Linked DNA regions of Methylibium petroleiphilum PM1. The protein of the gene in region 2 interacts with the protein of the main gene of each other region in a pairwise test. Links are inferred from orthologs where the notes say so. Each region holds a gene or a part of one and is shown on either strand. Other genes may lie near its edges.

Region 1 (5,541 bases), 2.3 Mb from region 2 along the record:
ACTAGGCGCGTCCAGCATGCGGCGACCGCCAGGTCGGCCTCGGGTGGCATGTCCTTGGCGGCAGGGTCCGGTGTCGGATTCAGGGGCGGGATCCTTCTATCGTCCCCATAGCGTGCAGGGCCGGCGCCGCGCGGCGCGCCAGGGGGCCTTGTGTCAAAATCATTGTGCCCTGGAAGCTCGTGCGAACTGCGCACGACAGGCGGCAGTTGAAGGACCCATGATGGCCAGCGAACTGATCAAACACGTCTCCGATGCGTCGTTCGACGACGACGTGCTCAAGTCCGGTACTCCCGTGCTGGTCGATTACTGGGCCGAGTGGTGCGGCCCGTGCAAGATGATTGCCCCGATCCTCGACGAAGTCGCCAAGGATTACGGCAGCAAGCTGCAGATCGCGAAGATGAACGTCGACGAGAACCGCGACGTGCCGGCGAAGTTCGGTATCCGCGGCATTCCGACGCTGATGCTGTTCAAGGGCGGGCAACTGGCCGCCACCAAGGTCGGCGCCCTGAACAAGTCGCAGTTGACCGCATTCCTCGACGGCCACCTATAATCGCTGCAAACGTGCCGGGGCGAGGCCACCCGCCTGCCCCGAGCACCAGCGAGATTGCCGCCACGCTGCATCCAGCGCGTGGAGCCGGCACCCCCTCCCAGAACACCTGTCCTACCGTCGATCGCATGTCGATCGGCACCGACCGCGAGCGGTCCGGGCCCTATCCAGAGCCTGCGATCGCCCGACTCCGGTGGCGCCCGTTTCCGGGTGGTCACGCTTGCCCCCGAGGTGCGCTTCATGCATCTATCCGAACTCAAAGCCCAGCACATATCCGAACTGATCAAGGTCGCCGAAACCTTGGAGATCGAGAACAGCGCCCGCATGCGCAAGCAGGAGCTGATGTTCGCGATCATGAAGAAGCGCGCCAAGCAGGGCGAGCAGGTGTTCGGCGACGGCGTGCTGGAAGTGCTGCCCGATGGCTTCGGCTTCCTGCGCTCCCCCGAGGCGAGCTACCTCGCGAGCACCGACGACATCTACCTCAGCCCCAGCCAGATCCGCCGCTTCAACCTGCACACCGGCGACATGATCGAAGGCGAGGTGCGCGTCCCCAAGGACGGCGAGCGCTACTTCGCCCTGGTGAAGGTGGACATCGTCAACGGCATCACGCCGGAGGAGAACAAGCAGAAGATCATGTTCGAGAACCTGACGCCCTTGTTCCCCAAGGAGCAGTTCAAGCTCGAACGTGACATCAAGGCCGAGGAGAACATCACCAGCCGCATCGTCGATCTGATCGCCCCGCTGGGCAAGGGCCAGCGGGCGCTGCTGGTGTCGGCCCCGAAGAGTGGCAAGACGGTGATGATGCAGAACCTCGCGCACGCCATCACCGCCAACTACCCAGAAGTGCACCTGATCGTGCTGCTGGTCGACGAGCGGCCCGAGGAAGTGACCGAGATGCAGCGCACGATCCGCGGCGAGGTCATCAGTTCCACCTTCGACGAGCCCGCCGCACGCCACGTGCAGGTGGCCGAGATGGTGATCGAGCGCGCCAAGCGGCTGGTGGAGCTGAAGAAGGACGTGGTGATCCTGCTCGACTCGATCACCCGCCTGGCGCGCGCTTACAACAACGTGCTTCCCTCCTCCGGCAAGGTGCTGACGGGTGGCGTCGATGCCAATGCGCTGCAGCGCCCCAAGCGCTTCTTCGGCGCCGCGCGCAACATCGAGGAAGGCGGTTCGCTGACCATCATCGGCACCGCGCTGGTCGACACCGGCAGCCGCATGGACGAGGTGATCTACGAGGAGTTCAAGGGCACCGGCAACTGCGAGATCCACCTGGATCGCCGCATGGCCGAGAAGCGCGTCTACCCGTCGATCCTGCTGAACAAGTCGGGCACCCGCCGCGAGGAGCTGCTGCTCAAGCCAGAGATCCTGCAGAAGACCTGGATCTTGCGCAAGCTGCTCTATTCGATGGACGAGATCGAGGCGATGGAGTTCATCCTCGACAAGATGAAGGCCACGAAGACCAACCTCGACTTCTTCGACATGATGCGCCGCGGCGGCTGAGCCCCTGGCCTAAGTCGTTGATGCATGGCATAATTTCAGGCTTTCGCCATGGCGGAAAGTGCGTTGTATGGCCGCAGTGGCGACTCAGCGTGGCTCCCGCACCCAGACCCTGCGAGGATTCGAGATGAAAGACGGCATTCACCCCAGCTACCGCGACGTGTGCTTCGTGGACCTCTCCAACGGTTTCAAGTTCGTGACGCGTTCGTGCGCCCAGACCCGCGAAACCGTCAAGATGGACGACGGCCGCGAACTGCCGCTGTTCAAGCTCGAGACCACCAGCGAATCGCATCCGTTCTACACCGGCACCCAGAAGAGCGTCGACTCCCTGGGCGGTCGCGTCGAGAAGTTCCGCAACAAGTTCGCGCACCTCGGCGCCAAGAAGTGACGGCGGTTCGCACACGTGCAAAGGCAGCCTCGGCTGCCTTTTTTGTTGCCGACTCGGGCCCCGGGGCCGGGACTTGCCGGGGCACCGCCACGTTCGGTGCGCCTGCTTTACGTTCGCGGTCGCGGCTTTTGCTGCAAGATGCCGCGTCGCCGCCACCGCCCCTCCTGTCTTGAGCACCCCCACTCCCGCCCTCGTCTCGCAGCGTGCCGTCGAGCGCCTGCCACGCAGCGCGCTGCTGCTGTTCTGTGCCGCCTATGTGCTGCCCGGCCTGTTCGGCCGAGATCCCTGGCGCAATGCCGACATCACCGCCTTCGGCTACATGTTCAGCCTGGCGCAGGGTGGGGCCGACCTGTTGTCGCCCTCGATTGCCGGGCTGCCGGCAGACGGCGCCCTGCTGCCGTATTGGCTCGGTGCATTGGGCATCCACTTGTTCGGCGGTCTGCTCGATCCGGCGCTCGCGGCCCGCCTGCCATTCGCGCTGCTGCTGGTCGGCGTGCTGGTCTTCACCTGGTACGGCACCTACCACCTGGCAAGGACCGACAACGCCCAGCCGCTGCCGTTCGCCTTCGGCGGCGAGGCCAGCCCGGTCGACTACGCACGGGCCATCGCCGACGGCGCCCTGCTGGCCCTGATGGCCACGCTCGGCCTGCTGCAGCTGGGGCACGAAACCACGCCGGAGCTGATGCAGTTGTTCGCGGCAGCGCTGTTCTTCTATGCCATGGCGGCGAGTGTCTCGCGCCGCTGGGCGTCGCGCGGGGCCGTGCTGCTGGCGCTGCCGGTACTGGCCGCCAGCGGCGCGCCGGCCATCGGACTGGGCTACGCGCTGGCCGGCGCTGTCGTCTGCCTGCGGTCGAGCTTTCCGCTGGCCCGGCTGTTCTCGCTCTGGATCGTGGGGGCTGCCGCGCTGGCGTCCACCATCGCGCTGGCGATCGGCGCCTGGAGCTGGCGGCTCGGCACGCCCGACGTCAGCCAGGTGGTGCAGTTGCTGGCCTGGTTCGCCTGGCCGGCCTGGGCGATGGCCGGCTGGACGCTGTGGCGCTGGCGGGGCCACCTGATGCATCGGCACATCGCGGTGCCCGCCACCGCGGCAGCCGTCGCGCTGCTCGCCTGCATCGGCATGGGCGGCTCCGACCGGGCGCTGATGCTGGCCCTCCCGCCGCTGGCCGCGCTGGCCGCGTTCGCCTTGCCGACCCTGCAGCGCAGCGTGTCGGCCGCGATCGACTGGTTCTCGGTCGCGTTCTTCAGCATCGCCGCCATCGCGGTGTGGGTCGTCTACGCCGCATTGCAGACCGGGGTGCCGGCCAAGACCGCCTCCAACGTTGCCCGGCTGGTGCCGGGCTACCAGAGCAGCTTCGCGTGGTTCCCGCTGCTGGCGGCCGTGGCCGGCACCCTGGCGTGGCTGCTGCTGGTGCGCTGGCGCACCGGTCGCCATCGCCCCGTGCTCTGGAAGAGCCTGGTGCTGCCGGCCGGCGGCCTGAGCCTGTGCTGGCTGCTGGCGATGACACTGTTGCTGCCGGTTCTGGACTACGCGCGCAGCGACCGCCCGCTGGTCGAGCGCATCGCCCAGCATGTGCCGAGCGACGCCTGCATCGCCACGGTCGGCCTGCCACGGGCCCAGCTGGCCGCGCTGGAGTACCACGGTGGCTGGCGTGTCGAGACGCACCCGGTCCCGCCGCAGACCGGCTGCGAGTTCCTGCTGACCACGGCGCGCGCGAACGCCGTGACCGAGACGCTGGCGCGGCCCGGCTGGAAGCTGCTGGCGCGCGAGCGCCGACCGACCGATCGCGCCGAGCAGACCGTCGTCTACCGACGCGATCTCGCGAGCGCCGGCCGGTGAGCGGCGCGGGGACCACCGGACGCATCGCGCGCCACGCCACATCGATCCTGGTCGGCCAGGTGGCGGTGATCGGCTACACCGTGGCAGACACGGTGATGACCGGTCGTCACGACAGCACCGATCTGGCCGCGCTGTCGATCGGGGCAGCGGTCTACATCTGCGTCTACATCGCGCTGACCGGCGTGCTCCAGGCGCTGATCCCGGTGGTGGGCCACCATCACGGTGCGGGCGACCACGAAGGCGTCCGCCGCAGTTTCCAGCAGGGCGTGTGGCTGGCGCTGGCGATCGCACTGCCGGGCATGACCGTGCTGCTCTTCCCCGGCCTGGCGCTGAGCTGGGCCCGGACGGATGCGGCGGTGCTCGAGCGCGTGCAGTCCTACCTCGGCTGGCTGGCCTGGTCGCTGCCGGCGGGCCTGCTGTTCCGTGTCTACAGCGGCCTCAACCAGGGCCTGTCGCGGCCGCTGCTGGTCACCTTGCTCCAGCTGATGGCGCTGGGCCTCAAGCTGCCGCTCAACGCCTGGCTGATCTTCGGAGGCGCCGGCGTGCCGGCGCTCGGTGTGGCCGGATGCGCGATCGCCACGCTGATCGTGCAGTGCACGCTGGCCGGCGTGGCCGCGCTGATGCTGATGCGTCATCCGGCCTATCGCGAACTGCAGCTGTTCGCCCGCTGGTCACGGCCGCGCTGGGACGCGCAGCGCGAACTGCTGCGGCTCGGCCTGCCCAGCGGGGCGGCCCTGTTCTTCGAAGTGACCGGCTTCGCGCTGATGGCGGTGTTCATCGCCCGACTGGGCACCACGCCGCTGGCGGGACACCAGATCGCCGCCAACGTGGCGGCGGTGCTGTACATGCTGCCCTTGTCGATCGGCATCGCCACCGGCGCCCAGACTGCGCAAGCCCTCGGCGCCGGCGACCGCACGCAGGCGCGGCGCATCTGGCGGCAGGGCCTGTGGCTCGCGCTGGCGCTGGTGGCGATGCTCGGTGCACTGCTGGCCGGGCTGCGCGGCCCGCTCGCGCGCGCCTACAGCCCGGACCCGGCCGTGCAGGCCGTGGCCACCCAGCTGCTGTTGTTCGTCGCCGCGAGCCAGCTCGCCGACGCCACTCAATGCATTGCCTCCTTCGCGCTGCGCGCCTACCGCATCGCGCTGCTGCCGGCGTTGAGCTATGCGATCGGGCTGTGGGGCATCGGCCTGGCCGGTGGGGCCTGGCTCGCCTTCAGCCCGCCACCGGTCTGGCCGAACGCGCTGGCGGGCCCGGCCGCGTTCTGGCTGG
Region 2 (8,224 bases):
TGCTGGTCGCCGGCTTGGCCTTGTTGAGCGCCTCGATCAGCGCCTGCAGGTTGCCCTTGAGCTTGTCGCCGTCGAACGAGCGGCGGCCCAGCGTCGTGTGGATGATCCCGGCCTTGTCGACGCGGAACTGCACCTGGCCGGCCTTGGCGTTCTTCACTGCGGTGGCCACGTCGGGCGTCACGGTACCGACCTTCGGGTTCGGCATCAGGCCGCGCGGGCCCAGGATCTGGCCCAGCGTACCGACGATCCGCATCGTGTCCGGCGACGCGATCACGACATCGAAGTTCAGGTTGCCGGCCTTGACCTGTTCGGCCAGGTCTTCCATGCCGACCACGTCGGCGCCGGCGGCCTTGGCTTCCTCGGCCTTGGCGCCCTGGGCGAACACCGCCACGCGCTTGGTCTTGCCGGTCCCGTTGGGCAGCACGACGGCGCCGCGGACCACCTGGTCTGACTTCTTCGCATCGATGCCGAGTTGCACGGACACGTCGATCGATTCGTCGAACTTCGCGGTCGCGCAGTCACGCACGATCTTGAAGGCATCGTCGATCGCGTACAGCTTCAGGCTGTCGACCTTGCCCTCGAGGGCCTTCTGGCGTTTGGTGAGCTTGGCCATGTCAGACACCCTCCGTGGTGACGCCCATCGAGCGGGCGGTGCCCGCGATGGTGCGGACCGCAGCGTCCAGGTCGGCCGCCGTCAGGTCCTTGGTCTTGGTCTTGGCGATCTCCTCGAGCTGGGCCCGGGTGATCTTGCCGACCTTGTCGGTGTGCGGCTTGGACGAGCCCTTGTCGAGCTTGATCGCCTTCTTGATCAGCACCGTGGCGGGCGGCGATTTCAGCACGAAGGTGAAGCTCTTGTCCGCGAACGCGGTGATCACCACCGGCAGCACGAGGCCGGGTTCCATCGACTGGGTCTGGGCGTTGAACGCCTTGCAGAACTCCATGATGTTGAGGCCGCGCTGACCCAGCGCGGGACCGATCGGGGGCGACGGATTCGCCTTGCCGGCCGGGATTTGCAGCTTGATGAAGCCGACAATCTTCTTGGCCATGTGTTTCTCCTAGAACCTCCCTCGCGGCCTGCGCTGGAGGTCGAGTGCAAACGCCAGGGACTGGTTACCCGGGCTCCTCACACCGATGTCACGTCACCGGCAGCAACGGATGGCGTCTGGCGCCTGCCTTGCGGCGCGCCGCCCCGCCATCGGGGCTGAATGCATCAGACCTTCTCGACCTCGTGGAAATCCAGTTCCACCGGCGTCGAGCGGCCGAAGATCGTCACCGAGACGCGCACCTTCGACTTGTCGTAGTTGACTTCTTCGATGGCACCGTTGAAGTCGGTGAACGGGCCTTCCTTGACGCGCACCAGTTCGCCCACTTCCCACTCGACCTTGGGGCGCGGCTTCTCGATGCCTTCCTGCATCTGGTGCACGATCTTCATCACCTCGGCCTCGGAAATCGGCGCCGGGCGGTTCTTCGCGCCGCCGACGAAGCCGGTGACTTTGGAGGTGTGCTTCACCAGATGCCAGGACTCATCGTCCATCAGCATCTCGACCAGCACGTAGCCGGGGAAGAAGCGGCGCTCGGTCACGGCCTTCTTGCCGTTCTTCATCTCGACCACTTCCTCGGTCGGGACGAGGATGCGGCCGAACTTGGCCTGCATGCCGGCACGGTCGATGCGTTCGCGCAGGTTGCGTTCGACGGCCTTCTCCATGCCGGAGTAGGCATGCACCACGTACCAGCGCAGCGGGCTGGCGGGTACGGCGTCGGTGGTGGCTGGGGTCTGGACTTCGCTCATGTTCAACCTCGCGCCTTTCAGCGCCTCCAACCCAGGATCAAGTCGTACAGCGCCCACTCCAGGGTCTTGTCGGTCAGCCACAGGAACAGCGCCATCACGAACACGAAGGCGAACACATAGCCCGTCATCTGGATCGCTTCCTTGCGGCTTGGCCACACGACCTTGCGCAGTTCACGGACCGAGTCTCGGCCGAAGCCGGCCAGCGCCTTGCCCGGCTCGGCCGTGAAGAACACGGCCACGCCGGCGACCATCAGTCCCAGCAGCGCGGCCACGCGCAGCCACAGGTCCTGCTTGCCGAGCAGGTAGAACGCGGCGACCGCGGCGACGACCAGCAAGCCCGCGGCGGCGAGCTTGGCCTTGTCAGCGCCGGTGGAAACGGTTTCGACGGTTGGGTTGTTCATCTTGCTTCGGTTCGATCACGAGGGCCGCCCTACAGCAGCAAGGCCCGCGGGGTCCGTGGACTCCCTGCGGGCCGCTGCGCGCCGGCATGTGCGTTCGATTCGATCAGTGCCTGTCGGACTCCGGGCGATGCGTGGCAGGGGCAGAGGGAATCGAACCCCCAACCTTCGGTTTTGGAGACCGACGCTCTGCCAATTGAGCTATACCCCTACGCAACCCTTGAAATGATTACTCGATGATTTTTGCGACGACGCCTGCGCCGACGGTGCGGCCGCCCTCACGGATGGCGAAGCGCAGGCCTTCTTCCATCGCGATCGGGTTGATCAGCTTGACCGTGATGCTCACGTTGTCGCCCGGCATCACCATCTCCTTGTCCTTGGGCAACTCCACCGCGCCCGTCACGTCCGTCGTGCGGAAGTAGAACTGGGGACGGTAGTTGTTGAAGAACGGCGTGTGTCGGCCGCCCTCTTCCTTGCTCAGGACGTAGATCTCGGCGGTGAAGTGGGTGTGCGGCTTGACCGAGCCGGGCTTGCACAGCACCTGGCCGCGCTGCACGTCTTCGCGCTTGGTGCCGCGCAGCAGGATGCCGACGTTGTCGCCCGCCTGACCCTGGTCGAGCAGCTTGCGGAACATCTCGACGCCGGTGCAGGTGGTCTTCTGCGTGGCGCTGATGCCGACGATCTCGATTTCCTCGCCGACCTTGATGATGCCGCGTTCGACACGGCCGGTGACGACGGTGCCGCGCCCGGAGATGGAGAACACGTCTTCCACCGGCATCAGGAAGGCGCCGTCCACCGCACGCTCGGGCGTGGGGATGTAGCTGTCGAGGGCTTCGGCCAGCTTCATGATGGCTTGTTCGCCGAGTTCGCCCTTGTCGCCTTCGAGGGCGAGCTTGGCCGAGCCGTGGACGATGGGGGTGGCGTCACCGGGGAACTCGTACTTGTCGAGCAGTTCGCGCACTTCCATCTCCACCAGCTCGAGGAGCTCGGCGTCGTCGACCATGTCGCACTTGTTCAGGAAGACGATGATGTAGGGCACGCCGACCTGACGGGCCAGCAGGATGTGCTCGCGGGTCTGGGGCATCGGGCCGTCGGCGGCCGAGCACACGAGGATGGCGCCGTCCATCTGCGCCGCACCCGTGATCATGTTCTTCACGTAGTCGGCGTGTCCGGGGCAGTCAACGTGCGCGTAGTGCCGGTTGGCGGTCTCGTACTCAACGTGCGCCGTGTTGATCGTGATGCCGCGCGCCTTCTCTTCGGGCGCCGCGTCGATCTGGTCGTACGCCTTGGCCTCACCACCGAACTTCGACGACAGAATCGTCGTGATCGCCGCCGTCAGCGTCGTCTTCCCGTGGTCCACGTGCCCAATCGTCCCAACGTTCACGTGCGGCTTGGTCCGCTCGAATTTGCTCTTGGCCATCTCGATCTCCTGAAGGTCGCGGGTGACAGTTGCTTGAGAGTGCGTGCGAAGGTGGTGCCCATGGCGCGGATCGAACGCGCGACCTCTCCCTTACCAAGGGAGTGCTCTACCACTGAGCCACATGGGCATCGATACTGGTCTGCGCCCGGCTCGACAGAACCAAGGCACACATCACTACCGACCGCCGAACCTTCCCATCGCCAGAAGGCCCGCAAACCCGTGGAACTGTGGAGCGGGAGACGGGAATCGAACCCGCGTCATTAGCTTGGAAGGCTAGGGTTCTACCATTGAACTACTCCCGCCCTGGGAGTCACTGCCCGGACCGGCACAGCCAGCACATCACACGGTTTTGCGGCCCCGAAAGACCACGGCACTCTCAAACGAAAAACGATTCGCCCTGGTGGAGGAGGCTGGATTCGAACCAGCGTAGGCGTAAGCCAACAGATTTACAGTCTGCCCCCTTTAGCCACTCGGGCACCCCTCCGGGACGAGCCCGCGACTATATCACGGCGCCTTCGGCGGACAAGCATCATCCCCCGGCCCCGCGCCGGATTCAGGCGCCCAGCGACCAGTCGAGCGGCCGGCCGGCGCGCGCCAGGAAGTCGGCCGAGGCCGAGAAATGCCCACAGCCGATAAAGGGCAGCGGCGGCCGGCGCGCCGACAGCGGCGACGGGTGGTTGGCCTGCCAGATGCGGTGCGGCCCGCCACCGGCGGCCACGACGGCCGCCTTGGCCTGGGCGTGCGCGCCCCACAGCAGGAAAGCCACCGGCTGAGGCTGCCGCGCGACTGCCGCGATCAGCGAGTCAGTGAGCACTTCCCATCCGAATTTCGCATGACTGCCGGGCAGGCCATCCTCGACGCTCAGGCTGGTGTTGAGCAGCAGGACGCCGCGCCGCGCCCAGGCGAGCAGGCTGCCCGAGGCCGGCATCGGTTGACCGAGGTCGCGCTGCAGTTCCGCGAAGATATTGCGCAGGCTGGGCGGAGGGCGCACCCCGGTGGGCACCGAGAACGCCAGCCCCTCGGCCTGGCCGGGGCCGTGGTACGGGTCCTGGCCCAGGATGACGGCACGCACCGAGTCCAGCGGCGTCAGTTGCAGCGCCCGCAGCGGCTGCGGCGGGTAGACGGTTGCGCCGGCCGCGCGGCGCGCGGCGAGCCGCTCCATTAGTCTCTGCCCGGCGACCGAGCCGCGGAAGGCGCCGACCACCGGCCGCCAGCCGGCGTCGAGGGCCTCGTCGTCCAGCGCGCTATCGGCGGCGGTCACGCGCCTCAGCCGAACAGCGCGGCCAGCGCCAAGCCGGGATCGGGCGCGCGCATGAAGGCTTCGCCGACCAGGAAGGCGTGCACCTGGGCCTCGCGCATGCGCCGCACGTCGGCCGGAGCGAGGATGCCGCTCTCGGTCACCAGCAGGCGGTCCGGCGGCACGCGCGGCAACAGGCCCAGCGTGGTGTCGAGCGTGACCTCGAAGGTCCGCAGGTTGCGGTTGTTGATGCCGACCAGCGGAGTCTTCAGCCGCAGCGCGCGGTCGAGTTCGGCGCCGTCGTGCACCTCGACCAGCACCGCCAGGCCGATCGCCTGCGCCACCGCTTCCAGGTCGGCCATCTGGGCGTCGGCCAGGCAGGCGGCGATCAGCAGGATGCAGTCGGCACCCATCTCGCGCGCCTCGAACACCTGGTAGTCGTCGACCATGAAGTCCTTGCGCAGCACCGGCAGCGGGCAGGCGGCGCGGGCGGCCAACAGGTAGTCGACCGAGCCCTGGAAGAAGCGCTCGTCGGTCAGCACCGACAGGCAGGCCGCGCCGTGGCGGGCGTAGCTCTCGGCGATCGCCGCCGGCACGAAGTGCTCGCGCAGCACGCCCTTGCTCGGGCTGGCCTTCTTGACCTCGGCGATCACCGCCGGCCGGCCGGCCGCGACGCACCCGCGCAGCGCGCCGGTGAAGTCGCGCAGGTCGGCGCGCCGTTCGGCCGACTCTGCGTCGGCGCGCAGCGAGGCAAGGGAGCGCCGCTTGCGCGCGGCCACGATCTCGTCCCGCTTGACCGCGACGATCTTCTGCAGGATGTCTTCGCCGCTCACGCCGCCCCCTTGAGCCGGCGCGTCGTCGCGACGAACCGCTCGAGCGTCTTCGCCGCCGCACCCGAGGCCACCGCCTCGCGCGCCTGGCGCACACCCTCGCCGATCGATGGCGCGACGTCGGCGGCGTACAGCGCCGCGCCGGCGTTGAGCAGCACGATGTCGCGCACCGGCCCTGCCTCGTCGGCGAGCGCGCGGCGGATGCAGCCGACCGACTCGTCCTTGCTCGCCACCTTCAACCCCCGGGTGTCGTAGACCGGCAGGCCGAAGTCGCTCGGATGCACCGTGTACTCGCGCACCTCGCCGTCCTTCAGCTCGCCGATCAGCGTCTCGCCGGACAGCGAGATCTCGTCCATGCCGTTCATGCCGTAGACCACCAGCACGTGGCGCGAGCCCAGGCGCTGCAGCACGCGCACCTGGATGCCGACCAAGTCGGGGTGGAACACGCCCATCAGCTGGTTCGGCGCGCCCGCCGGGTTGGTGAGCGGCCCGAGGATGTTGAAGATCGTGCGCACACCGAGTTCCTTGCGCACCGGGCCGGCGTGCTTCATCGCCGGGTGGTGGTTGGGCGCGAACATGAACCCGATGCCCGACTCGGCCAGGCACTCGGCCACCTGCGCCGGCGCGAGGTCGATGCTGGCGCCCAGCGCCTCGAGCACGTCGGCGCTGCCCGAGGTGGAGGACACGCTGCGCCCACCGTGCTTGGCCACGCGCGCGCCGGCTGCCGCCGCGACGAACATCGCGGTGGTCGAGATGTTGAAGGTGTGGGCGGCGTCGCCGCCGGTGCCGCACAGGTCGACCAGGTGCTCGGTGTCGGCCACCGGCACCGGCGTCGCGAACTCGCGCATCACGGTGGCCGCAGCGGCGATCTCGCCGATGCTCTCCTTCTTGACGCGCAGGCCCACCGCCAGCGCGGCGATCATCACCGGCGACATCTCGCCGCTCATGATGCGTCGCATCAGGTGCAGCATCTCGTCGTGGAAGATCTCGCGGTGCTCGATCGTGCGCTGAAGGGCGGCGGTGTCCGTGATCATCTAGCGAGCTCCTTCGAGGAAGTTCTTCAGCATCGCGTGGCCATGCTCGGTCAGGATGGACTCGGGGTGGAACTGCACTCCCTCGATCGGCAGCGAGCGGTGGCGCACGCCCATGATCTCGCCGTCCGGCGTGGTCGCGCTCACCGCCAGCTCGGCCGGTAGCGTCGCGCGCTCGATCGCCAGCGAGTGGTAGCGGATCACGTTGAAGCGCTCGGGCAGGTTCGCGAACACACCGTGCCGGTCGGTCGTGATCTCGCTCGCCTTGCCGTGCATCTGCACCTGGGCGCGCACGATGCGTCCGCCCAGCGCCGCGCCGATCGCCTGGTGACCCAGGCACACGCCCAGGATCGGCAGCCTGCCGGCGAAGTGGCGGATCGATTCGACACAGATGCCGGCCTCGGCCGGCGAGCAGGGGCCGGGCGAGAGCACCAGGCGATCGGGCCGCAGCGCCTCGATCTCGGTCAGCGTGATCTCGTCGTTTCGGAACACCTTCACCTCCTCGCCGAGCTCGGCGAAGTACTGCACCAGGTTGAAGGTGAAGCTGTCGTAGTTGTCGATCATCAGGAGCATGTCAGAAGCCCTCCTCGACCAGCTCCGCCGCGCGCAGTACGGCGCGCGCCTTGTGCTCGGTTTCCTTCCACTCCAGCTCGGGCACCGAGTCGGCCACGATGCCGGCCGCCGCCTGCACGTAGAGCACGTTGTCCTTGACGATGCCGGTGCGGATCGCGATCGCGACGTCCATGTCGCCAGCGAAGCTCAGGTAGCCGCAGGCGCCGCCGTAGATGCCGCGCTGCACCGGTTCGAGCTCGTCGATGATCTCCATCGCGCGGATCTTCGGCGCGCCGCTCAACGTGCCGGCCGGGAAGGTCGCGCGCAGCACGTCCATGTTGGTCGTGCCCGGCTTCAGCAGGCCCTCGACGTTGCTGACGATGTGCATCACGTGCGAGTAGCGCTCGACCGCGAAGGCTTCGGTCACCTTGACCGAGCCGGTCTGCGCGATGCGGCCGATGTCGTTGCGCGCCAGGTCGATCAGCATCAGGTGCTCGGCGCGCTCCTTCGGGTCAGCCAGCAGCTCGGCCTCGACCGCGAGGTCGCGCTCGGGCGTCGCGCCACGCGGTCGGGTGCCAGCTAGCGGGCGGATCGTGACCTTCTGGCCCTCGGGCACCTGCTCGTGGCGCACCAGGATCTCGGGCGAGGCGCCGACGATCTGGAAGTCGCCCATGTCATAGAAGTACATGTACGGCGACGGGTTCATCGAGCGCAGCGCACGGTACAGCGACAGCGGACTCTCGGTGTAGCGCTTGCGCAGGCGCTGGCCGAACACGATCTGCATGCAGTCGCCGGCTGCGATGTACTCCTTGCAGCGCAGCACCGCGGCCTCGTAGTCGGCGCGCGCGAACTCGCGCTCCACCGCGTGCGAGGGGCCGCGCTTCACGGCCGGCGCGGTCACGCTGTAGCGCAGTCGGTCATTCAGCTCGGCCAGCCGCTTCTTGCCGCGGAAGTAGGCCTCGGGCTG

The links. The genes of interacting proteins can lie anywhere in the genome.
Region 1: the proteins of nusG (region 2) and rho interact in binary tests that used the Escherichia coli proteins (3 or more experiments, as listed by UniProt). The link is inferred for Methylibium petroleiphilum PM1 from one-to-one orthologs.

What each region holds. Positions count from the first base shown.
Region 1 is NC_008825.1:1,376,964-1,382,504, reverse strand. What follows is about bases 1-2,918. They hold rho (transcription termination factor Rho), read left to right. Parts: upstream 1-787; coding sequence 788-2,050; downstream 2,051-2,918. Other genes in these bases: MPE_RS06435 (hypothetical protein), read left to right, coding at 2,605-2,918; MPE_RS06440 (type B 50S ribosomal protein L31), read left to right, coding at 2,175-2,435; trxA (thioredoxin TrxA), read left to right, coding at 221-550; MPE_RS06455 (PD-(D/E)XK nuclease family protein), read right to left, coding at 1-50. Outside these bases: more of MPE_RS06435, read left to right, coding at 2,919-4,272; MPE_RS06430 (MATE family efflux transporter), read left to right, coding at 4,269-5,541. UniProt on the Escherichia coli protein: Facilitates transcription termination by a mechanism that involves Rho binding to the nascent RNA, activation of Rho's RNA-dependent ATPase activity, and release of the mRNA from the DNA template.
Region 2 is NC_008825.1:3,664,956-3,673,179, forward strand. Bases 1-2,977 are described here. They hold nusG (transcription termination/antitermination protein NusG), read right to left. Parts: upstream 1,790-2,977; coding sequence 1,211-1,789; downstream 1-1,210. Other genes in these bases: rplA (50S ribosomal protein L1), read right to left, coding at 1-613; rplK (50S ribosomal protein L11), read right to left, coding at 615-1,046; secE (preprotein translocase subunit SecE), read right to left, coding at 1,807-2,190; tuf (elongation factor Tu), read right to left, coding at 2,417-2,977. Outside these bases: more of tuf, read right to left, coding at 2,978-3,607; MPE_RS17495 (uracil-DNA glycosylase), read right to left, coding at 4,161-4,868; indole-3-glycerol phosphate synthase TrpC, read right to left, coding at 4,874-5,677; trpD (anthranilate phosphoribosyltransferase), read right to left, coding at 5,674-6,708; MPE_RS17510 (anthranilate synthase component II), read right to left, coding at 6,709-7,278; trpE (anthranilate synthase component I), read right to left, coding at 7,280-8,224. UniProt on the Escherichia coli protein: Part of the processive rRNA transcription and antitermination complex (rrnTAC). The complex forms an RNA-chaperone ring around the RNA exit tunnel of RNA polymerase (RNAP).